Regions from separate parts of the Cohnella suwonensis genome, predicted to be linked through region 2. Evidence: a T-box and tRNA genes for the amino acid it is inferred to sense, from the RefSeq annotation. Region 2 holds a T-box; the other holds one or more tRNA genes.
The links. A T-box is a leader RNA that pairs with one kind of tRNA and senses whether it is charged. The one in region 2 lies ahead of leuS (leucine--tRNA ligase), so its partner is inferred to be a tRNA-Leu.
Positions count from the first base shown of each region.

Region 1: it has a tRNA-Leu gene. The T-box ahead of leuS (leucine--tRNA ligase) is inferred to sense a tRNA for this amino acid. The anticodon was not compared.

Region 1 covers NZ_JBHSMH010000049.1:59,269-70,897, reverse strand. Annotated here, with positions in the region: gene ACFPPD_RS15180 (glycoside hydrolase family 3 protein) at 1-1,703, opposite strand, end outside; gene ACFPPD_RS15175 (ABC transporter substrate-binding protein) at 1,798-3,339, opposite strand; gene ACFPPD_RS15170 (carbohydrate ABC transporter permease) at 3,405-4,289, opposite strand; gene ACFPPD_RS15165 (ABC transporter permease) at 4,311-5,243, opposite strand; gene ACFPPD_RS15160 (response regulator transcription factor) at 5,417-7,030, opposite strand; gene ACFPPD_RS15155 (sensor histidine kinase) at 7,041-8,768, opposite strand; tRNA gene ACFPPD_RS15150 (tRNA-Leu) at 9,272-9,358, opposite strand; gene ACFPPD_RS15145 (hypothetical protein) at 9,470-9,688, opposite strand; gene ACFPPD_RS15140 (hypothetical protein) at 9,795-10,130, opposite strand; gene ACFPPD_RS15135 (xanthine phosphoribosyltransferase) at 10,212-10,787, opposite strand; gene ACFPPD_RS15130 (hypothetical protein) at 11,050-11,629, shown strand, end outside.
Region 2 covers NZ_JBHSMH010000111.1:25,388-37,016, forward strand. Annotated here, with positions in the region: gene comER (late competence protein ComER) at 1-677, shown strand, start outside; gene ACFPPD_RS23435 (hypothetical protein) at 922-1,596, opposite strand; gene leuS (leucine--tRNA ligase) at 1,747-4,188, opposite strand; T-box leader at 4,273-4,520, opposite strand; gene ACFPPD_RS23445 (class I SAM-dependent DNA methyltransferase) at 4,686-5,480, opposite strand; gene ACFPPD_RS23450 (CvfB family protein) at 5,518-6,444, opposite strand; gene rsfS (ribosome silencing factor) at 6,441-6,785, opposite strand; gene yqeK (bis(5'-nucleosyl)-tetraphosphatase (symmetrical) YqeK) at 6,824-7,393, opposite strand; gene ACFPPD_RS23465 (nicotinate-nucleotide adenylyltransferase) at 7,383-7,970, opposite strand; gene yhbY (ribosome assembly RNA-binding protein YhbY) at 7,995-8,288, opposite strand; gene aroE (shikimate dehydrogenase) at 8,509-9,378, opposite strand; gene yqeH (ribosome biogenesis GTPase YqeH) at 9,417-10,541, opposite strand; gene ACFPPD_RS23485 (YqeG family HAD IIIA-type phosphatase) at 10,543-11,085, opposite strand; gene ACFPPD_RS23490 (transglutaminase TgpA family protein) at 11,250-11,629, opposite strand, start outside.

The DNA of each region.
Region 1 (11,629 bases), on a different contig from region 2:
CAGACAAGCGCAAAATCCGCATTCTCCGGACGATCCGTCACATGGAAATAATTCCTGACGATATCGAGGTGCACCGGATATTTCTCGGAAGCCGGAATCGGCATGCCCATCCAATCCGTACCGGCCGGCAGCGATCTCTTGGGAATGTAGACGGTTTGCTTCTTCGGGAGGGGAAGCGTTTGCCCTTTGTTCTTCAGCAGAACGATCGATTTCAGTTGGGCTTCGTAACCGGCCTTCATGAAATCCGCGCTGCCGACCGTTGCGATCGTTTCTTCTACTTTCAAGTACGGATTCTCGAACAGCCCCAGCCGGAAAATGTTCTTGAGCAGTCGCACGGCCGATTGCTCGAATCGCTTGCGCATGAAAGCTTCGCCGTGCTCCTTCGCTCCAATGCGATAGGCTTCGACCACCGGACCGATTTCATTGTTGCCGCCGAATTGATCGACTCCCGCCATCAGTAGCTTGTAATGCCTCTGGGCAACGGTATAGCCTTCTTCCACGCCCCAGCTTCGTCCGCCCGGGAATAGCCGCGTAATGTCTTCGCCCTCATCGGCCGTTATGCCCCAATCCGTACAGACAACGCCGTCATAACCGACCTGTTCCCGCAACAAATCTTGGATGATATAAGAGTTATAGGAGTTCCCGACATTCTCCCCGTTCTTCGTGTCTTGCCCGTAAGAGATCGTATAGTAGGGCATAACCGCGGACGCTTGCCCGGTCTTGCCGGCCAGCTTGAAAGCACCCTCCGTAAACGGGATCAGATGCTCGTCGAAGTTGTTTCCCGGATAGACCGCGTATTTCCCGTAGCCGAAGTGCGCATCTCTGCCCGCTTCGCCGGATCCGCCGCCGGGCCAATGCTTCACCATGGCGTTCACGCTGTCATAGCCCCAACCCCCCGCGATCTCCGCTTCGCCTTCCGCGGACTGAAAGCCGTCGATATACCCGCGGGCCATATCGGCCGACAACTGCGGATCCTCGCCGAACGTCATGCCGAAACGAAACCATCTCGGGTCCGTGCCGATGTCGACTTGAGGAGACAGCGCCGTGGCCAAGCCTAGCGCGCGATATTCCTTGGATGCCACCTCGCCGAATCGTTGCGCGACGGACGGATCGAAGGTAGCCGCCAGGCCCATGCTTTCCGGCCACATGGAGATCGTGCCGCCGGAGCCGGCATTAAATTCGGTGGAGGCGTCGGATCCGTGGCGGGGATCCGAGCTATTGTTGGCCGGTATACCGAGACCGATGCTCTCGGCATAAGCTTGCACGTTGTTGTTCCACCTCGCGGCCGCCTCCGGGCTTTCGACCCGGGTGATCAGAATATGCCGGATATGATCCTCCGCGATAAACGCAAGCTGCTCATCGGATAGATCGTGAACTTCCGAACCGCTTTCTCCGAACGCCTTGCCGTCATACGCGGCCGGGAACCAACCGAGATTTCCGGGTATGGCCTGATGGCTGCTGTATAACATTAATCCGGCGATTTGCTCGACCGTCATTTTCGAAGCGAGGTCCTTGGCCCTTTCCTCGGGGGATAACCGCCAATCCTCGTATGGATCTAATTTGCCGTCCTTGTTCAGGTCCTTGAACGCGAGCCCGTCTACCTTAAGAGTGTTGACTCCGGAAGCTTCCGAATAGCCCAACACCGGTCCCTTATCATTGCTTACATATCGGATGATCTGTTCCGGCTTCGTTTTACTTTTCATGGGATTCCTTCCTTTCATCGCGGGCTAAAAAATTCCCTCCCCCGAAACAGGGTTTCGAAGAAGGGAACCATTCAGGCTCTCGATCGGTTATGATTTACTGCACGCCGTTCTCTTTCGCCCATGCATCCAGCTGTTTTTGCTTCTCGGCGATGATCTTATCGAGACCCGCCGTCTTCAGCTTGCTCACGTACTCATCCAGTTTGGAAGAATCGATGGTGCCGGACTCAATGCCTGCCTTATATTGATTGTTTACGTTAGTAACCGCAGCCACTTCGGTCTTCACAGGAGACGCATCGAACGTGAAACCGAGCGCTTTGGAGAAAACGGCCGATTTATTGAACGCCTTCGTCTGCTCCCAAATATCGGCAGGCGTGCCTTCCCACACTTTGGCCAGAGAGTTGTTACCCACTTGCCATTGGTTGAAGCCGTAGTTGCTGCCGCCTTCGGGAACTTTAATCAGATTGTCGCCAGCAGACACGTAGTGTTTGCCTTCGATGCCGTTATCGAGCAAATTGACGATGTCCTTGTCGGTATACATCAGGTTCAGCAGTTGAGCCGCGCGATCCGCATCTTGGGTATTTTTCGGAATCGAAAGCATGAATCCCGTACCCGCATCCGAAGTGGAAAGCGGCTTGGTCAATCGGACGGCAATCATTTCATGTCCTTGAAGATTCGATTCCTGCTGTTCGAAGCCCGGCTTCATATTGGAGAAGTATCCGAATCCTTTCCCGGCTTTGACTAGGCTGTTGTTCGTTTCCTGCGTCGTTGCGGAGTCCGGCATAATATAGCCGGCTTGATACCATTTTCTGGCCAGCTTCAGCGCATCCTTGTAAATCTGTTGCTCATAAAGATTAACGACTTTCAAATCCTGGTTATCCGTAAGCAGGACCCCGTTCGAGTCGCTTAACGGGTCAACGAAATTGCGAATGATCTCGGAGGCGACGGCCAAAGTCTGCGCGCGTTGCACCAATGGATATATGCCCGGCTCGTTGTCTTTGATCGTCTTGAGGATCGGTTCGATATCCGCGAACGTTTTGACGTTGTCGAAATTCAGGTTGTACTTGTCCATCAAATCTTTTCTGGCGATAAAGCCTTCATCCGCCGCGGTATCCCGAACGCTCGGCACGCCGTACATTTTGCCGCCGATTTTGGTGGCGTTAAAGATAGCCGGCTCCATCGTATCCTTGACGGTCGGCGCGTACTTCTCCACAAGCTCGTCGAGCGGAAGCAGCTGTCCCTTGGCCACTTGAGAGCTATAATTGAAGAAAGAAGACGATACTAGCAAATCCAAATTCTCGTTGCCCGCGAGCAACAGGTTTACTTGCTGCGTCCAAGCGCCGACGTCGATCGGCATCAGCTTGACGGTCGCATTGATTTTGGCTTTCGTGATTTTGCTGATTTCTTCCTGAATAAGATCTACTTCTTTCATATTTCCGATTGCCAGAAATGCAACGAATAGCTCGAGCTCTTTGTCGTTGTTCGCGGCGCCCGAAGCGGTTGAAGCAGCTTCGCTGCCGCTTGGCTTCTCGGTAGAGTTGCCTTTCGCGTCGTTCGAATTACCGCAAGCGGAAAGCAACGTAGACAATACAAGCACGACGGAGAGCAGAAGCATTACGGCCTTAGAATTGCTTGGCATGTGTGTTCCCCCTAAATAATGTTTGTTCTTATTCTATACCAACCGGACGGAAGTCCAGATATGGCCTAACCTTTGACGGCCCCGATCGTGAGCCCTTTGACAAAGTATTTCTGGAAGAACGGATAAATACAGACGAGCGGGACGATACCTACGACAGCCATTGCCATTCGCACGGAGTTCATGGGCAGATTGGCAGCCGTTTGCGAACTGTTGCCCCCCATGTTGTTTTGCTGGAGGAACTGAATGTTGGACAGCATCCGGTTGAGCAGGTTCTGGATGCTGAATAGTCTAGGCTCCGTTACGTAGATCAAACCGTTGAACCAATCGTTCCAATAGTTGATCGTCAGCATAAGGCCGATTGTGGCAAGAATCGGAAGGGACAGCGGAAGCACCATCCGATAGAAGATTTTGAATTCCGATGCTCCGTCGATGTAAGCGGACTCGATGATTTGAACCGGAATCGAGTTGCTGAAGAAAGTCCGGATAAGCAGGATAAAAAATCCGTTAGTGAGCAGTCCGGGAATAATGAGACCCATAAGCGTGTTCTTCATATGGAACACTTCCGTGTAAATCAGGTAAGTCGGCACCAAGCCGCCATTGAACAGAAGCGTGAAAAATACGAGGAAGGAAAGGATGCCGCGCAAAGGCATGTCATGGCGGGACAAGGGATAAGCAAGCAATGCGCTGATCAGCAGCCCGACGAACGTGCCGATGACGGTGATGCTGATCGTAATGCCGTAGGAACTGAACATTGCTCCTCTCTGGGTCCAGAGGTAGGAATAAGCTTCAAGACTGAACTCGCTTGGGAAGAGCGAATATCCGTCCAGGACAATGGCGCTCTCCGACGTAATCGACGACATGAAGAGCAGCAAGAACGGGAACAGACAGGCGACGGTCAGGATTAGAAACACCGCATGGATGGCAGCCTGGTTCATTTGATTGTTTTTCATGGCAGATGACCTCCTATCGGCTTAGAACAAGGCGTTTTCCCGATTGCGGCGACTGACGACGTAGTTGGATAACAGAACGAGGATAAATCCGACCAATGACTGGTATAATCCGGCAGCGGAGGACATTCCGATATCGCCCAGAGTCATAAGACCGCGATAGACGTAAGTATCGATGACATCCGTGGTTGGCTGTAGCGGTCCGGAGTTCAACGGTACTTGATAGAACAAGCCGAAATCGGAATAGAAAATACGGCCGATCGCCAGCAACGTCATGATCGTGATCGTCGGGGCAATTAACGGAATCGTAATGTTGCGGATCTGACGCCACTTGCTCGCGCCGTCGATGGTCGCGGCCTCGTAATATTCGTTATCGATCCCGATAATCGCGGCGAGGAAGATCACGCACAAATAACCGGTATATTTCCAAGTTTGCACGAGCGTCAAAATGTAAGGCCAGAACTTCGGTTCAAAATACCACGAGATCGGCTCCATTCTAAACATGGGAAGTACGTTCTTGTTGATGAAGCCGCTCTCCGAGCTCAGCATCGAGAGGACCAGGTAACCTACGATAACCATGGAAATCAAGAATGGCAGAAGAATGATGCTTTGATAAAAACGGGCCGCGAACTTTTTCTTCACTTCATTAAGCAGAATCGCGATCCCAATGGCCGCTACCGTATTGATGACGATGAACGATCCGTTATAGAGCAAGGTGTTTCGGGTTATGGTGAAGGCGTCCGCCGTCTTGAACAAATACTCGAAATTCTTGAATCCGATCCAATCGCTGCCGAGAATTCCTTTGGCGTAATTGATATCCTTGAACGCAATGATTACGCCGAACATCGGCATGTAATTATTCATGATCAGATAAGCCATTCCCGGCAATACCATTAGAAACAATGCCCGGTATCGCTTCAGCTTTTTTAATGTGCCCTGCCATCCTGTCCGAGTCATGGGTTGTTCCCTTCTTTCCTAGCGGATATAGGTTCATTGTAAGGGATGGGGGTCTTGGGCGCTTACCACTAAAACGACTTCCGACTTGCGATATTCCGACTTCGTCTACGTGATGGAATATAAAAAGCCAATCCGGATAACGCCGAATTGGCTCCGAATTGGCTGATTCACGATTAGGCATGAGTTCGTCTTCGATAGTCGATAGGATTAAAGCCGGTTGACTTCTTGAACAAGGTGGAAAAGTAAGAAAGATTGGAATAACCGGAAGCGACGGCTATATCGCTAACGGATTGGTTGGTGTTCGCAAGCAGATGTTTGGCATACTCGATTCGTCTCGTCTGAAGATAGTCCGAGATGGACATTCCCGTTTCTTTCTTGAATACCCGCGAAAGATAGTCCGGATTCAGGAATACATGATTCGCGATTTCTTCGCGCGTGAGGTCCTGCTTGCCGATCTGTTCGGAGATGAACCGTTTGATTCTCTCCACGACGGACATGTTCTCTTCCGTAGAATGGATATGGTTCATCGCCACTTCTAGCACGTATCCCACCCATTCCTGCAGCGTATCGACGGATCTAAGCACAGACTTGGGCTTATCGGTCAGCAGATTGTGCGCGAACACATGGTTAGCCTGCAAGCCTTTGGATTGCAAGACGAAGAATATCATTTGCAGAAAATCCTGATAAAAGGTATGAACCGTTTGCGAATCGACGATCCCTTCCTTTTCCTTCCACGAATCTAAATAACACGTCACCTGTTTCGCCAGCTTCTCGCGGGCACCTTGCTTCATCCACTCCGCCCAATCGCCGAAAGCGGCCGGCTTAACCGGGGAAGCGTACTTATTGAAGTCGCCTAACGTAAACACTCGGTTGATCTTGGTCACATTGTTCTCATCGAGACGCTGAAGGGAACGCAGCATCCCGACCATCTCGTGAAGCTGCACAGGATTGCCGAGATAGCAGCAGATGTCGCAATAAAAATACTGGTTGCAGCTCCGAATGAAGGAATCGCATCCTCTCTTGAGCTCGGATTGTTCATCCTTGTCGAGCGGATGATCAAGGGGCAATACGGTAAGCAAGGAGCCGTTCTGAACCGGAATGACCGCGGCGCCGGACATTTGCTTTAAGCTTTCCTCGAATGCATTGCGAAGGGCATATTCCATAATGCGCTCGTCCCGGTCGGACAACTCCTTATACCATCTTTGAACGCGCGTGTAGATCGGCAGAAAACGAGTCGTCTCAGGATAAGAAAGCCCGGCCTTCCGCATATGCTCGCGGATCGGCTCCGGGGCGGAAGGAATTTTCTGCTCGATAAGGTCCTGCCAGAACCGCTCGGCTACGACCGGCTTATGCGATTCCCACAGTTTGCGGTAATGATGGTGAGTGTCCTCGAAGGAACGAAGCTCGCTTTCCTTTTTCATTTTGTCCAGAGCCTTCTCGATTACGGTCTCGAGCTCCGAGTAGTCCACCGGCTTGAGCAGATAATCGAAGCTGTTCAATTGGATAGCCTGCTTCGCGAAGCTGAAATCCGAATGGCAAGTGAGGAAAATCGTTTCCGTCTGTGGATAATGCTCCTTAGCCCAAGCCGCCAATTCCAATCCCGTCCCTTGAGGCATTTCGATATCGCACACCATCAGATGAACCGGATGGCACTCGAATATCTCCTGGGCCTGCTTCAAGCTATGCGCCGTATGGACGGCATCGATATTCAGGCGCTCCCATTGGACGCCTGCCTGCAATCCTCTCACCGCATGGACTTCATCATCGACGATCAACGCTTGATACATTCTCGTCACCTCACGTTAAAGGTAGACGAATCCGAACGACCGCGCCTTGGCCGGATTCGTTGAAGAACTCGATGGTCGCCCGATTTTCATACAGCAAACGCAGTCTACGCCTCGCGTTCCATATTCCGATCTGCTCGCCGTTCTCGTTGGCATACTCCGCATCCGATTCCAACCTCTGCAAGACCTCTTCCGGATAACCGGGACCCGTATCGCGAATATAAATGACGATATAGGATGAACTCCCCGATTTCTCCGTGCCTACTTCGACCGTAATCCGGATCCGTTCGTCCATGTTCACGGCGTATTTTATCGCATTTTCCACCATCGTCTGAACGATGAGAGGGGGCACCTCCGTATCCAGCAACTCCTCGGGCTGTTCGACGCGGTATTGGAATATATCCGGGAAACGAAGCTGCTGAATCCTCAAATAATTCGATGTGTGGTCTAATTCGTCCCGAAGCGGAATGAAATAGGAATTACTGCGGAACATGAACCGGAAATAGTTAACCAGACACTTGGTCATTTCCTGAATGATGGCGAAATCCTTGACGGTAGCCAAATTGTATATGATATTAAGCGAATTCAGGAAAAAATGCGGATTGATCTGCAGCTGCAGACGCCTTAACTCCGCACGCTGGTGATTCAGCTTTTCCTCGTATACGTTAATTTTCAGATCATGGATTTCAGCGATCATGCGATTAAACGTTTCGTTCACGATCTCGAACTCCGTCGAAGTCCGGGTCTGCTCCAGTCTGGAGTACCAATTGCCATCCCGCAGCCTGCGCATCGCGACGACGATCCGCTTGACGGGGTTCAGGAATACCATCCTCATCATAAAGACAAATAGGAGTAGAAATATTACGGCCGCGATCGATACGATGGAAGAAATTCGCTGCAGAAAAGGTAACCTCTCCAGAATCGTGCTGTCGGGAACCACGGCGACCAGATTAAAGTCGCCTTTGGCGGAAGGCTCGCCCATGACAAGATAAGGATTGTTTCCGTTACCCGAGATCGAGTAAGATTCCGCCGGGAAATTCAGATCGATTTTATGGTCCCGAATCAGATCCGAATGGCTGATCGGCTCGAATTTGTCCGTCGTAAGCAGCGCCGCGCCGGATTTTCCGAGATCGATCAGGTTGAGCGGCACCATCAAATTTTTGCTATTGAGCCATGCTCCTAAATAAACATTGCCCGTTTTGATCAGATGAAATACATAGTAATCGCTGTCGCCGTGCCAGACGTGCCATCGCGAGTAATCGATCGTATTCTTATGCTGTTCGATCATTTGCAGCATTTCTTGCCTGACTCCCTCGCGGGATTGGTAGGTGTCTAACGAACTGTAAGTGAGCATGATATCGTGATTAGGCTCGGAGTATACGAAGAACGAGTCGAGTATCGGATAATAACCCGCCTCGTCTCTCAGCTTATAGAATAACCCGATCTTCGCCAGATTGTACCTATCTTCGTCCAATGATCTTGGGAATTCCAAATCGAGCAAGTCCAGATCGCTTTCCGACTTATGGGTCAAATACTTGTCGATCTCTTGCAATTTCTGATCGATCTGGCCCATATACAGACTGAGCATATTTTTGTTCGATTGCGCGACTTGGTTACGAACGACCTTCGCGGAATAGTAATTGTTGATAATCAGAACGGTGACGAGCGGCACGAAGATGACGAATACGGCGGCAAAAAACTTGAAGCGAAGAGAGTTTATAAAGGGTTTGATCCTGCGCATTCCGATATCGTTCTCCCTTCGCCGATAGTATTCAAGAATTATATCACAAGCGGTAAATCATTCGCGGATGGAGGATAATTCCTTGTGAATCGCCTCGTACTTCTCTTGCGAGATCATGCTCCCCATGAGTGGCGCAAGTACCCCTGATTATATTGTACTGAATCCAATTGAGTTATCGCTTTCAATATTAAGACCTTCTCTTTCGTTATTCCGACGATATAGAACTCTACTACCGTGGCGGTTGATAAGAAAAAACGCCTTCGGAGTCCTCTGGGCGTTGAAGGCGTTTTGTCGAAACGCTCCCTCGCTCGCATTTCGAACTTCTTAACGGAAGCTAGAGATCTTATTCGCCGAAAATCACCTTTGTTGGCGCGCTAACGGAATGGAGCGACCTTATTGGGCTCATATTTCGGGATATGACTTCCTGCCGATCACCTATCGCCAACCGTGAACATAAAAAGAAAAGAAGCCTTGCTTAGCAAGGCTTCCTGGGTTTGTAAGTATGGTGCGGTCGAGAGGACTCGAACCTCCACGGCTGTTACACCACTAGAACCTGAATCTAGCGCGTCTGCCAATTCCGCCACGACCGCATACTCCTTGCCGCTCAGTGAGAATCAAAGCGCGACAACGAAATATATCATATCATCTCGGACAACCATCGTCAACAATAATATTAGTAAAATGTTCGGCAACGTCCGACGCTACTCCGGCTGCTGCCACCGTCTCTCTTCGGTCACCGGTTGCATGTCGTAGCTCCTTTTGATTTTGACGACTTTGCGATTTTGCCTGCGGATGAGCACGTACTCGTCGTCCCACGCGACGACGATGCCCATGACATCGTTCAGCTCGAGCGCGTCCCGAACGATTCTGACTTTCGTGCCGTCTTGCCGGTAGCGGTCCAATTGTTCTTCCTTAATCACCATAGGAGACTCGTCCTCCTTCCTTCAAGGAGAAACCCGCCGGACGGTCGTCCATGCGGGTTCCTTCTCGTTCGCTTATAGGTATTGCGCATGCAAGGCGGAAACGTTAGCCGACGTGCTCTCTCGTATCGTTCGTCTCGTACCAGTAATCCAGTACCTTGCTGGACATGACTCTGTTGTTCACGTACTCCGATTGATGGGTCGCGAATCGTTCCGTCCATGGAATGCCGAGCTCTTCGCACAGCTTAACGATCGTCAGCAATTCGGACCATGCGACGTAGCGTTTATACCAGAAAAATTGCGGATGCTCGATCATATAAGGGTATAGGTCGTCGAACTCCGTATGCTTGCTATCGATCGTACGCTCGAAATGGACTTTCGCCTGTTCCAGCTTGTTCAGTAAGAAATCCTGGGACCATTGCTCCCGGTTACTGTTTTCCATCTGCCGTTCGCCTCCCCATATGCAGATTAAATACTATTATACGATATGAAAAAGCGATTGGGAAAGGATATGCGCGGTTTTCTACTCGTCCGCGAACGTGATCGTGTTGTCGTCCAGCGATTGGATCCGCACGAGCGTCTCTACCCGGTAACCCAGATCGCGAAGCGTACGCCCGCCCGCCTGGAACGATTTCTCCAGCACGATGCCGATGCCCTTCAGCTTGGCGCCGGATTGTTCGATGATCCGGATCAAGCCGCGCGCGGCGTCGCCGTTGGCGATGATATCGTCGATGAACAGGACAGAGTCGTCCGCGCTGAGCAAGTGGCGGGAGACGATCAAATCCGTCACGATGCCTTTCGTGAAAGACGGTACCCGTTCGCAATAAGCGTCGGGCTCCCCGAGAAGCGTCTTCTTCCTGCGGGCGAACACGAGAGGCACGCCCAGCACGAGCGCCGTCGCGAACGCGACGGGAATGCCGGACGATTCCACCGTGATTACTTTCGTGATGTTCTCTCCCGAGAATCTCGCGGCGAATTCCTTGCCCATTTCCATCGTCAATTGCGGATCCACGCCGTGGTTGAGGAGAGAATCCAACTTCAACACCCCGGCGTTGATGACGCTCGCTTCCTTCAATATGCGTTCTTTCAGGATGTCCATGATATCCCCTCCACCCGAATTCTTTTCCGTTTAACGTACCATATCCTTTTCGCTCGCGCAACATCGGGGTTAGTTGGAACCGCTAGCCAATTCGGTCTTATTCGCAAGCCCGTTTCATGACTTTAGTCCCGCGATTTCCGCGACAAACGACGACCTCGTGCGACAAAAGAAGCATTTCGAGAAAAATCGCTCCGCCGACGAAACTTTTCCATGATTTGTCATGTCTTAATACATATAATGAATACATGGAGGAGGGGTGGACATGACAAATCACGCGGCGATTCGACTGAAACTCGGCGCCGTCCTGCTGCTGTCCGCCGCTCTAGTATCGTGTAGCGCCACGCCTCCCGATGCCGTCTCTTCTATACCGCCGACGAACCTGGAGACGGCGGTCCACACGGATATGCCAATCGCCGGACCCGCCGACGGCGATGCCGCGCCCGACCGATTCGGGGATCCCGCTCCTTTGTCCTCGGCGCCGGAAGCTAGCCCGGATCCGTCCGCTCCGGCCGGCGGCCAAGCGGGAACGTCCGACGAAGAAGAAAGCGATCCGTCGGACGCCGCAGAAGCTTCCAAGCTCGACTCGCCCCCGCCGAAGGCCGATTCGGCGAAGGAGTCAACGTATAATCCGAAAGCGCCTTCGCTCGCGAACGTCAAGCTCGGCGATTCGGACAAAACGATCGTCAAGAAATACGGTTTGCCGATCGAGACTTATCCGCTGCCCGGCGACGACCGCACGATCGTCATCTGGGAATACGATGGCCTGTCGGTCGGCTTCGACGAAGCGTTCGCCGTCGTTTACGTCGAAGTGTATGCGGAGACGGCGAAGACGAACATTCGCG
Region 2 (11,629 bases):
CCCTGTCCAACGTCGAGGCGGCCCAAGGAGCCGATTATTTGTTTTTGTGCGTGAAACCGATGGACTTCCGAAGGGTGCTCGACGAAATCTCTAGCGTCTTGAAACCCGAACAAATCGTCATATCCATTACGAGCCCGGTCCGCATCTCCTCATTGGAAGAGCTGTTACCGTGCAAAGTGGCCAAAATCGTCCCGAGCGTCGTGAACGCGATCGGCAGCGGCGCTTCCTTGTTCATGTGGGGCACCCGTCTGTCGGAGACAGATAAATCCGCGTTATGGCAGCTGTTCTCCTCGATCAGCCGACCGATCGTCATCCAAGAGGAAGAAGTACGCGTGGCCTCCGACCTGTCCAGCTGCGGACCGGCTTTCATGGCCTACCTTCTCGAGCAATTCATCGACGCCAGCGTCATGTCGACGGGCATCGAACGGGAAACCGCATCCGCTCTGGCTTGCGAAATGATGCTCGGCACCGCCAGGCTCATGCTCGAGCTCCCCTGTTCTCCCGGCGAGCTCCAAGCGAAAGTGTCCGTACCCGGCGGCATCACCGCCGCGGCGCTCGAATCGCTGCGCAAGTCGACCCGCGGCGCGTTCCTCCAAGTTCTGTACACGACCCACGAGAAATTCGCCGAAGACCTCGACCGGGTCGACTCCTCACTATTTCCGAGGGAGCGGACTTAGGGGGACGGAACTTTTGTACTAAAGGCGGTCTCTGGCCGCCTCTTTGTTGTTTAATTCGGTTTCACCTGACTACAGACTCACAACCTCCCCACTCCCTCCTCGCAATATGGTTTCACCTGACTACAGCCTAACAACCTCCCCACTCCCTCCTCGCAATTCGGTTTCACCTGACTACAGACTCACAACAACCCCGCTCCCTCCTCGCAATTCGGTTTCACCTGACTACAGACTCCCACCTCCAAAACTAACTTCTTTGAAGTAACAATTCCTTTGCGACCGGCGTCACTTCGAAAGAATGAAGTCTGTTCTTTCCGCTTCCCAGCGAAACAATGAGTTTCTTATCGAGAAGTTGCGATGTCACCCGCTTCGCCAAGTCGTATTTGCAACCTAAGCAGTATTTCACGTCATCGAGCTTAAATGGACGTCGTAAACGAACTGCATACCGAACCACCTCCCGCTCGTACACGGATAGCTCCTCCATGAACCGGCTGCCGCGAATGCTCATGCGTTGTCCGACGATCTCGTAGAACGCGCGCCTGCACATGTCGGGCTGCTTGTCCAATTGGTCGCGGCTGAATGGATAATACGTCATCCACCCTAGCGCGACCGAGCGTATTTTCGTCTTCTCGAAGTCGAAGCGGTCCCTCGTGATCAACTCGGCGTGCGTGACGAAACCGTCCGATTCGAAGGCGATCGCTATCGGCTCGTAGTAGACGTCGATGTACATCTTCGCGCCATTCGAACCCACCATTTCGTGCTCCAGCACGATCCCTTCGAACGACTGTAAAGCCGGCCATATGACGACCTCTAGCAACTTTTTCGTGCCTTCGCGATTTTTGTTTAACATCGCCAAACGCTGCCCGGAAGCATTTCGCAACTGCTCCTCTATCAATATCGCATACGCCTTTTCGAACGACATCTCATCCCCTCTTCCAAGTTCAAAATGAAAACAAAAAGCCGCCAATCCCCGCAAAGGGGATTAGCGGCGTGTGCTTCACGCGCATGGTGGGTGTGTATAAGATTCTTGATAGTAACTACGCTAGTGATGCCAGTTATTCCGATGTCCCGATCAGTTCGCGACAATGTTGACGAGCTTGCCTTTGACGGCGATCACTTTGCGCACCGTTTTGCCGGCGAGCAGTTCCTTGACCTTCTCCGACTCGTTCGCCAGCGCTTGCATGCCCGCTTCGTCGAGATCGGCCGGAACGTTCAGGCGATCGGCGATTTTGCCGTTCACTTGAACGACGATTTCCACTTCGGAATCGACCGTCAGCGCGACGTCGAACGCGGGCCAAACGGCGTATGACAGCGAACCGGCCTCATTGCCGAGCTTTTCCCACAGCTCTTCCGCGATATGCGGCGCGAGCGGCGAAATCATCTGCACGAAATCGCTCATCGCTTGCTTCGGCAACGTTTCCGTCTTGTACGCTTCGTTAACGAAAATCATCAATTGGCTGATCGAAGTATTGAAGCGCAAGCCCTCGTAGTCGTCGCCGACTTTCTTGAGGCTCTTGTGCCAAGTGCGGCGGAATGCTTCGTCTCCGGGTACGTCCTGGATTTTGGCGTTCAATTCGCCGGTCTCCTCGTTCACGAAAAGCCTCCATACGCGGGCCAGGAACTTGAACACGCCTTCGACGCCGTTCGTGTTCCAAGGCTTCGTCGCTTCCAACGGCCCCATGAACATCTCGTACAAGCGTAACGTATCCGCGCCGAACTCGCCGACGATATCGTCCGGGTTGATGACGTTGCCGCGGGATTTGGACATTTTCTCGTTGTTCGTGCCAAGAATCATGCCTTGGTTCACGAGCTTGTGGAACGGCTCCTTCGTGTTCACGACGCCGATGTCGTACAGCACCTTATGCCAGAACCGCGCGTACAGCAAGTGCAATACCGCATGCTCCGCGCCGCCGATGTACAAGTCGACCGGCAACCATTCCTTCTGCTTCTCCGGCGAGCAGATCGCGTCCGCGTTCTTCGGATCGATGAAGCGCAAGTAGTACCAGCAGCTGCCGGCCCATTGCGGCATCGTGTTCGTCTCGCGGCGCGCTTTTTTGCCGTTGCGCGGATCGACGACGTTCACCCATTCCGTCACGTTCGCCAGCGGAGATTCGCCGGTGCCGGAAGGCTGGATCGCGTCCACGTCCGGCAGCAGAAGCGGAAGATCCTCTTCGGCGACCGTGTCCATCGTGCCGTCCTCGTAATGAAGCACCGGAATCGGCTCGCCCCAGTAACGTTGGCGGCTGAACAGCCAGTCGCGCAGACGGTAAGTCACTTTGCCTTTGCCCTTGCCGATCTTCTCGAGGCGCTCGATCATCGCGGCGATCGCTTCCTTCGTGCCGAGGCCGTTCAGGAAGTCCGAGTTGACCAGCTTGCCGTCGCCCGTATAAGCGGCCGCTTCGACGTCGCCGCCCTCGACGACCTCCAAGATCGGCAGTCCGAATTTCTTCGCGAACTCCCAGTCGCGCTCGTCGTGGCCAGGTACGGCCATGATGGCGCCCGTGCCGTAACCGCCGAGCACGTAATCGGCGATCCATATCGGCACCTTCTTGCCGTTCACCGGGTTGATCGCGTATGCTCCCGTGAACACGCCGCTCTTATCCTTCGCGAGGTCGGTGCGCTCCAGGTCGCTCTTGCGCGCGGCTTGCTCGACGTAAGCTTCGACCGCCGCCCGCTGCTCCGCGGAAGCGATCGCGCCGACGAGCTCGTGCTCGGGCGCCAGAACGCAATACGTCGCGCCGAACAGCGTATCGGGACGCGTCGTGAACACCTTCAGCGCGGCGTCGTGGCCGTCGATCGCGAACGCGACTTCGGCTCCGGACGATTTGCCGATCCAGTTGCGCTGCATATCCTTGATGCTTTCCGACCAGTCCAGCTCTTCCAGATCTTCGAGCAGTCTTTCGGCGTACTCGGTAATCTTGAGCATCCATTGGCGCATCGGCTTGCGGATGACCGGATGGCCGCCGCGTTCGCTGAGCCCGTCGATGACTTCCTCGTTCGCGAGCACCGTTCCGAGAGCCGGGCACCAGTTCACGGGCACTTCGGCGACGTAGGCCAAGCCTTTTTTGTACAACTGAATGAAAATCCATTGCGTCCACTTGTAATAGTCCGGGTCCGTCGTGCTGAACTCCCTTTCCCAATCGTACGAGAAGCCGAGCGACTTGATCTGGCGGCGGAAGTTGTCGATGTTCTCGAACGTGATTTCCCGCGGGTGCCGTCCGGTTTGCAACGCATACTGCTCGGCCGGCAAGCCGAAAGCGTCCCATCCCATCGGATGAAGCACGTTAAAGCCTTTCATCCGCTTGTAGCGGCTTACGATATCGGTTGCCGTATAACCTTCCGGATGGCCGACGTGCAAGCCCGCCCCGGACGGATATGGGAACATGTCGAGCGCGTAAAACTTCGGTTTGCCCGCGTCTTCGGTCGTGCGGAACGTCTTGCTCTCGTCCCAAATCTTCTGCCATTTCGGTTCGATCTTCGACGGCTGGTAGCCGTTCGCGTTGTCGTGAGACATGGTCGATAACTCCCTTAAGTTCGATTGTCGCATGCTATCCATCCAGAAAAAACCAACAAAAAAACTCCCGCCGCTAGCGTTATCGCTAGGGACGAGAGTTCGGATTCCCGTGGTACCACCCTAGTTGACGGACGTCCTGCTTGGATCGCCGCCCACTCTAACCCCGTAACGAGAGGTAACGCCCGGCTTGAAGGATGATTCCGCTTGCGCGAAAAATCCGTTCGGCCCGGTAGCTCCGAGGCGAGTTCGTCGTATGCGTCAACCGGCTTGCACCTTCCGCCGGCTCTCTGGGTGACGCCGCAGCGACTACTGCTCCTCTTCTCAGCCAAAGTATGCCATGATTATAGCCATCCGCGCGAACGATGTCAAGTTGCCGCGCAAGCTCTGCCGCGCAAGCTCGCGAGGCGCCGCGAAATAACGGAAATGCCAAAAGGCCGCCATCGAAGTCTCGCGAAGACTTCGATAACGGCCCTTCTATCGCCGGAAACCCGGCTATATTATTTCGGCTTGCGGGCGACGAAGAACAAGCGTTCCGATTCGGCCGTCGGCGCGTCCCACGTAAAGTCGGCAACGCGGTGAAGCAGCTCGAACCCCGTCTCCGCCAATTGCTCCGCGATCCAATCCGGATCGTACGCCCGTTGGACATGGGACTCTTCGAATCTGCTGTACAACGATCCGGTGCCGCTTTCGGACGTAGCCTGCTCTTGGATGAAGAACGTGAGCGAATGTTCGATCTCCGTCCGATCCGGGTCGTAGTCGCACGTCCACAAATACGCGACGTCTCTCTCGTCGTATACGAACGGTTGCTCCTCGGCATACCGCTCCAACTGCTTCGGCGAATGGACGTCGAACAGAAACAATCCGCCCGGCTCCAACCCTTCGTAGGTCGCGCGGATGGCCGCCGTCACGTCCCGCCTCTCCGTCAAGTAGTTCAAGCAGTCGCAGAAACAGATGACCGCGTCCGCCGGCTGGGGCAAATCCCAATCCCTCATATCCTGCTGCAGCCAGCGAATCGTGCCCGGCTCGTCGCGATACCCGCCTCTCGCGGACGGCTCGTCCCACTTGCTTCGGGCGACGGAAAGCATCTCCGAAGAGATGTCGATGCCGAAGACGCCGAAGCCCGAACGGGCGAGCGGAATCGCGAGATTGCCGGTTCCGCAGCCGAGATCGACGATCGTCTTCGGCATGCCGTACCGGTCGAAGCATTTCCTGGCGAAATTCATCCATTCGGAATAAGGCATTTCTTCCATCAAGCGATCGTAGACGGCCGCGAACTGCCGATAGGTACGCATGTCGTTCTCCCCAATTCCCACTCGATCTGAAACGTCGTTACTGCGGCCGATCTCCGGCTTCTTCCGCGCTTCCGGACTCGATCAGACGCGTCCAGTTGCCTTCCTGCCGGATCCGCCCTTCTTTCATCAGCTTGCCGAGCGCTCTCTTGAAAGCGGACTTGCTAAGCTGGAACCGGCGCTGGATATCCTCCGCGCTCGTCTGGTCGGAGTAGGGCATCGCCCCGCCCGGACGTTCCTTCAGGAACGCCAAAATGCGATCGGCGTCTTCCAGCCTGCCGACTTCTTTCGTCGCTTTCACGCTCATGGACACGCGCCCGTCTTCCCTGACTTGCGTCACGCGCGCCTTGAATTTCTGGCCGATTCGGAGCGGATGGGTCATGGACGCGTTGTTCACGTAACCGAGCGCCCCGAAGCCGAGAACGCCTCCGTCGACGAGCGTGAACACGCCGTCCTTGAACACGTCCGTCACCCAGCCTTCGCGCCATTCGTTCATCCAAGAGGTCGGAGCGCGGAAGACGAGCGGAGCGAAATCGTCGATCTTCGCGAGTCTCGCCAGCATGCGCCCTTCTTTGTCCTGCTTCATGACGACGTGAAGCTCGTCGCCGGTTTGCGGCCACGCGTTCTTCCGTTCCGGCGGGAACTGTTTAAGAGGCAACAAAAGTTGCCTGCCGATGCCCATCTCCAAGAAAAAGCCGAAGCTCGGGTGGAAATCGGCGACCGCGAGCCGCGCCATTCCCCCGAGCGTAATGAGAGGCTTCCGCAGCGTCGCGGTCAGCCGTTCCTTGTCGTCGTGGAAGAGAAACACTTCCGCGTCCGAGCCGACCTCCGGACGGGTGCCTACCGCTTCTCCGTAAGGAAGATGCACTTCGGGTCCGTCCCCGTCCCCGAAGCCGAGAAACCATCCGTATGGGGATACTTCCCTGAGCACCCGTAACCGTTGCAAGGTTCCAGCGATCAAATTCATACGATTTCCACTGCCTTCGCGTCGGACCAGAGACGCTCGAGATGGTAAAACTCCCTCTCGTCCTTATGGAAGACGTGAGCGACGACGTCGCCCATGTCCACGAGAACCCAACGCGCCGTATCCGCGCCCTCGAGCCTGACTTTCGCGCCCGCGATTTCCGCGGTTTTGCGAATTTCGGTCGCGATCGAAAGCACTTGCGTATCCGAGTTGCCGTGGCAGATGACGAAATAATCCGCGATCAAGGAAATGCCTTGCAGGTTCAAAGCCACGACGTCGTGCGCTTTCTTTTCTTCCGCCGCGCCGATTACCGTTTTCAACAATTTGTCCGAGTTTAATGCCATGTCTCAGCCTCCGTATTCTCATTAGGTCGATGCTATGTTTAAGCTTGCTTCATTTGCAGGATCAGGTCGTTCCTCGCCGCTACCGTCAACGGGAAAATCCGTTTCCCGCGCTTCACGAGCACTTCGATGGTCGAACCGAACGCCGCGACCAGAGCCTCCTCGAGGCTGCTCTCCGCGAGCATCCGTATGTCGTCGACGCCCGGAAAGTCTCTGCCCGGCTCGATATAGTCCGCCAGACAGACGATTTTGTCCAGCAGCGTCATCCCTTCCCTGCCGGACGTATGGTAGCGGATCGCGTCCAGCACTTCCTCGTCCTCGATGCCGTGCTCGGACGCCACCGCCCAAGCCCCGACGTGGGCATGCCACAGCTCTTTGTCGTAGACGAGCAGTTCCGGGGGCAGTGAGCGTTCCCTGATAATCGTTTCCATGCGATCGGTCGCCCACGCTTTGGAATAGTCGTGCAGCAGGGCGGCCAGCTCGGCTTTCGCGGGATGCCCGCCGTACCGGGCCGCCAGGCCGATCGCCGCGTCGACTACGCCCAACGTATGTTTCCAGCGTTTGTCCGGCATTTGCGCGCGGGTCGCTGCCCTCAGCTTGTCAAGATTCATAAAGGCCATTCCTTTGAATGTATTCGCGAACCGGTTCGGGGAGCATGTAGCGGACGGAGCGTCCTTCCTTCAGCTTGCGCCGGATGTCCGTGGAGGAGATGCCCATCGGCGGCATTCCCGCACGCAGCAACTTCCTGCGGATGAAGGTCGGGAGCGACGAGTCGTCCGAAGGCCGATCCGGCCGTTCCAGCCCTATGAACGAAATGCGTTCCGCCAGCTCGTCGATACGCCGCCAATGGGGCAGATCTTGGATCATATCGGAGCCGACGATCCAATAGAACAGGATGCCGGGATCGCGCTCCTGCAACGCCGAGACGGTCTCGATCGTGTAAGAGGTACCTTCCTTCTTCAGCTCGATGTCCTCCACGCGGAGCGTTCCGTTGCCCGCGATCGCTTCCTCGAGCATCCGGCGCCGGCTTTCGGCGTCCGTGCCGGGCTGCGGCTTGTGGGGAGGCACGAGCGTGGGAATCAGCCACACTTCGTCGAGCTTCGCCGCTTCGCGCGCGGCTTCCGCGGCCATCAGATGGCCGTTGTGGACGGGATCGAAGGTACCGCCGAGCAGACCGATTTTGCGCATGCGTTTCCGCCTTTCCGCTCTAAGTTAACGAGGCAAGACGATTTCCTTGTGATCGGTCGATTCTTTGTACAGGACGATCGTCTTTCCGATAACCTGGACAAGCTCGCAGCGCGATTTCTCGGCGAGCTCTTCGCCGATTTCGCGCGGGTCGTCGGAGTTGTTGTTGAGCACGGAGATTTTGATGAGCTCGCGCGTTTCGATCGCTTCCTCGATGTGGCGGACGAGCTGGTCGTTCGTGCCGCCTTTGCCGACTTGGAAAATCGGGGTCAAGTGGTGGGCGAGCGAACGAAGGTGACGTTTTTGTTTGCCTGTTAACATGTTATTCCTGCTTTCATATGTGGGGATTCCGACGACTCGTGAATGAGGACTGCGAAAAAGGGTTGGCACTCCGCCGCTGGTTAAAATCGAGTGGCTGGATCGGATGAGGCGGTGGCCACTCGATTTTAAAGGCGGACGTAAACTCTGCGTACCAATCCCTTTTTCTCCGTCCTTTTCGAGTTATCGTAAAAGTTTTTACATCAATAAGCCTTCCCGTGCCTCACCGACCGAAAGAATCCAACACCGCTTCGCGCATCGCCGCCACGGGAGCGGTGGTACCGGTCCAGTATTCGAACGCGTAGGCGCCTTGGTAGACGAACATGCCGAGACCGCCGTGGGCGCGGCAGCCGCGCTCTTCCGCTCGGCGAAGGAATGCGGTCTTGAGCGGATTGTAGATCAAATCGCTGGCGACGGCTCCCGGCTTCAACCAGTTCGGGTCTATCGGCACGCCGTCCGCGTTAGGGGACATGCCGACGGAGGTCGTGTTGACGACGACGTCCGCTTCGGCGCATGCCGCTTGAAGCCGGGACCACGCAATCGCCGAGATCCGGTATGCCGGCGGGAACGCCGAAGCGAGCTCCGCCGCGCGTGCTTCCGTACGATTCGCCAGGAGAATCGCCGCCGGCTTCTCTTGGGCCAGCGCCCATAGAATGCCCCGGGACGCGCCGCCGGCTCCGAGAACGACGATCGTCTTCCCGGACAAATCCGGCTCTGCTTCTTCCTTCAAGGACCGAACGTAACCGATCCCGTCGGTGTTATAGCCGACGAGACGCCCGTTATCGTTGACGATCGTGTTGACCGCGCCGATCGCGCGGGCGCCTTCGCTGATCTCGTCCAGGAATGCCATGACCTCGACCTTATGCGGAATCGTCACGTTAAGACCCCGGAATCCGAGACCGCGAACGCCGGCGATCGACTCGCCCAACCGGTCCGGCGTCACGTGAAAAGCGGCGTAGGCGCCGTTGATGCCCGTTTCACGGAACGCCCGGTTCAGCATGACCGGAGATTTGGAATGGCGTACGGGATCCCCGATGACGCCGTACAGCACGGTGTGGCTATCTAATTGATACGGATCGGAATGCCGTTCCATTCGTCGTGATTCCCCTCTCCCGAAGAGGCGCGTTGCGGTTACAGCAGACTTTCGCGGAGCATGACTTTAATGCCGCGGGGAGCATGCACGTCCACGGTCGCGCCTTGTTTGCCGTTCGTCTGGATCCAACCGAGCCCGGAAATGAATATATCCGATTGGGCGTTCGGCGGAATGCGGAGCCGGTGTCTCGTCCATGGCGGCATCGACGCCAGGTCTTCGAGACTCGGCGGGCTGAGCATCGCGCCCTTGTGATCCGCGTACAACTCGTCCGCCCGCTCGAGCTTCGTGCGGTGGACGTTCAGGCTGCCGGCTAAGTAGAAGGTAAACGACTGGCGCTCCCCTTCGACGAAGTCGAACCGGGCCAATCCGCCGATGAACAGCGACTGCTTGTCGTTCAGTTGATAGGTTAGCGGCTTTAACGGCTTATCCGGAAGCAGCGCGGCCAGATCCTTGCGGGGAACGATCTCGGACATCCGCCATTCGTACACGATTCCCGGCGTATCGATGATGTTCTTCCCGTCGTCGAGAGGAATGTGCACCGCGTCGAGCGTGGTGCCCGGATAGCGCGATACGGTAAGCTCCCGCTTCAGATCGCTATAATCGGAGATGAGCCTGTTAATGAGCGTGCTCTTGCCGACGTTGGTCGCGCCGACGACGTACACGTCCCGGTCGCCCCGATAGGCGGTAACCGCCTCCACGACGCGGTCGAAGCCGATGTTCCGGCGCGCGCTGCAGAGCACGACGTCCGCGACTTTGAGCCCTTCCTCGCGAGCCTGCTTCTGCACCCAGTTGCGCAGACGGTTCCAGTTCGTTACCGGAGGCAGCAAGTCGATCTTGTTGACGACGAGCAGAACCGGATTGTTGCCGACGAATCGCTGCAATCCCGATATTAGGCTCCCTTGAAAATCGAACAAATCGACGATATGCACGACCAAGCTGTCCGTCGAAGCGACGCTTCCGAGCAGCTTCAGGAACTCGTCCTGGTCGACCGTCACCGACGACGCTTCATTATAATTCTTGATCCGGAAGCAGCGCTGGCATACTGCGACTTCCTTGCCGATGGACGATTCGGGCACGTAGCCCGGTCTCGTCTGAGACTCGCTCTGCAGCGGAATGCCGCAGCCGGCGCAACGGGGAACGTTAGCTTCCGTCGTTCTCGTCATGTTAGCGTCCTCCCTTGTCCGGCTCGTTCGGTTTAACCGGCCATAGCCCTTGTTTGCGCAGACTCCGAAGCGCGACCTTCTCGATGCGGCGGTTGATGCGGGTCGCCCAGCCTTCCTCGCCCAGGGCGATCGGAGTGACGAGAATCGTGTGGAGTCCGGCCCTGCGGCCGCCCAGCACGTCCGTCATCATCTGGTCTCCGACGACGACCGCGTCATCCGCCGGTAAATCCATAATCGCCAAAGCCCGGCGGAAAGCCGCTCCCCCGGGTTTGCGAGCCATCGGAATGAACGGAATGCCGAGCGGCTCCGCGAATTTGCCGACGCGTGTTTCGTTATTATTGGAAAGAATCACGACCTTGAACCCCAAGTCCTTGACCGTATCGAGCCATTGGGCGAGCTCGGGGGTCGCGAGCGGCGTCTTGGCGCTGACGAGGGTGTTGTCGAGATCGGTAATGATCCCGCGGATTCCCTTCTTCCGCAATTCGTCGATATCGATATCGAACACGGTGTTCACGATCTGATCGGGCAGCAAACGCTTGAACATCTAGCTTGATAACTCCTGTCTATCACCGACTTCTCGGCTAATCTTCCTCAAAATATACCATACCCCATCCGGCCTTGCAAAAATAAACGGGAAAGCCCGAACGCGTCGGCTCTCCCGTCTTTTAACTTATCCTTCTGACGCGAACGCGCGGAGGCGACGTCCGGCTAGAAGCCTTTGCGGATTCTTTCCGCCGCGGCGGCGAATTCGAGGAACTGGGCGCTATCGCCGGAATCTTGCCCGTAACGTGCTTTCTCGAAACTGACGATCGCCCCGTCGAAGTCCGGTCGGAGAGAACCGAACCGCTCTCCCCATCGGGTGAACGTTTCCCGGATCGTCTCGTGCGGTTCCCTACGCAGCCCTTTACGTTGAAGGAAAGAAAGCAATCTCTCCATCTCGCGGGCGACGCGTTGGCTCGGCGAGTGGCCTCGCGTCCGTAACCGATCCCACAGCAAATGCGCGCGGCGGCTACGGTACACGAAAACGGCGGCGATGGCAAGAACGAGCGAGACGCCGATCGCGCCTCCGACGACGAGCCAATTGTCTC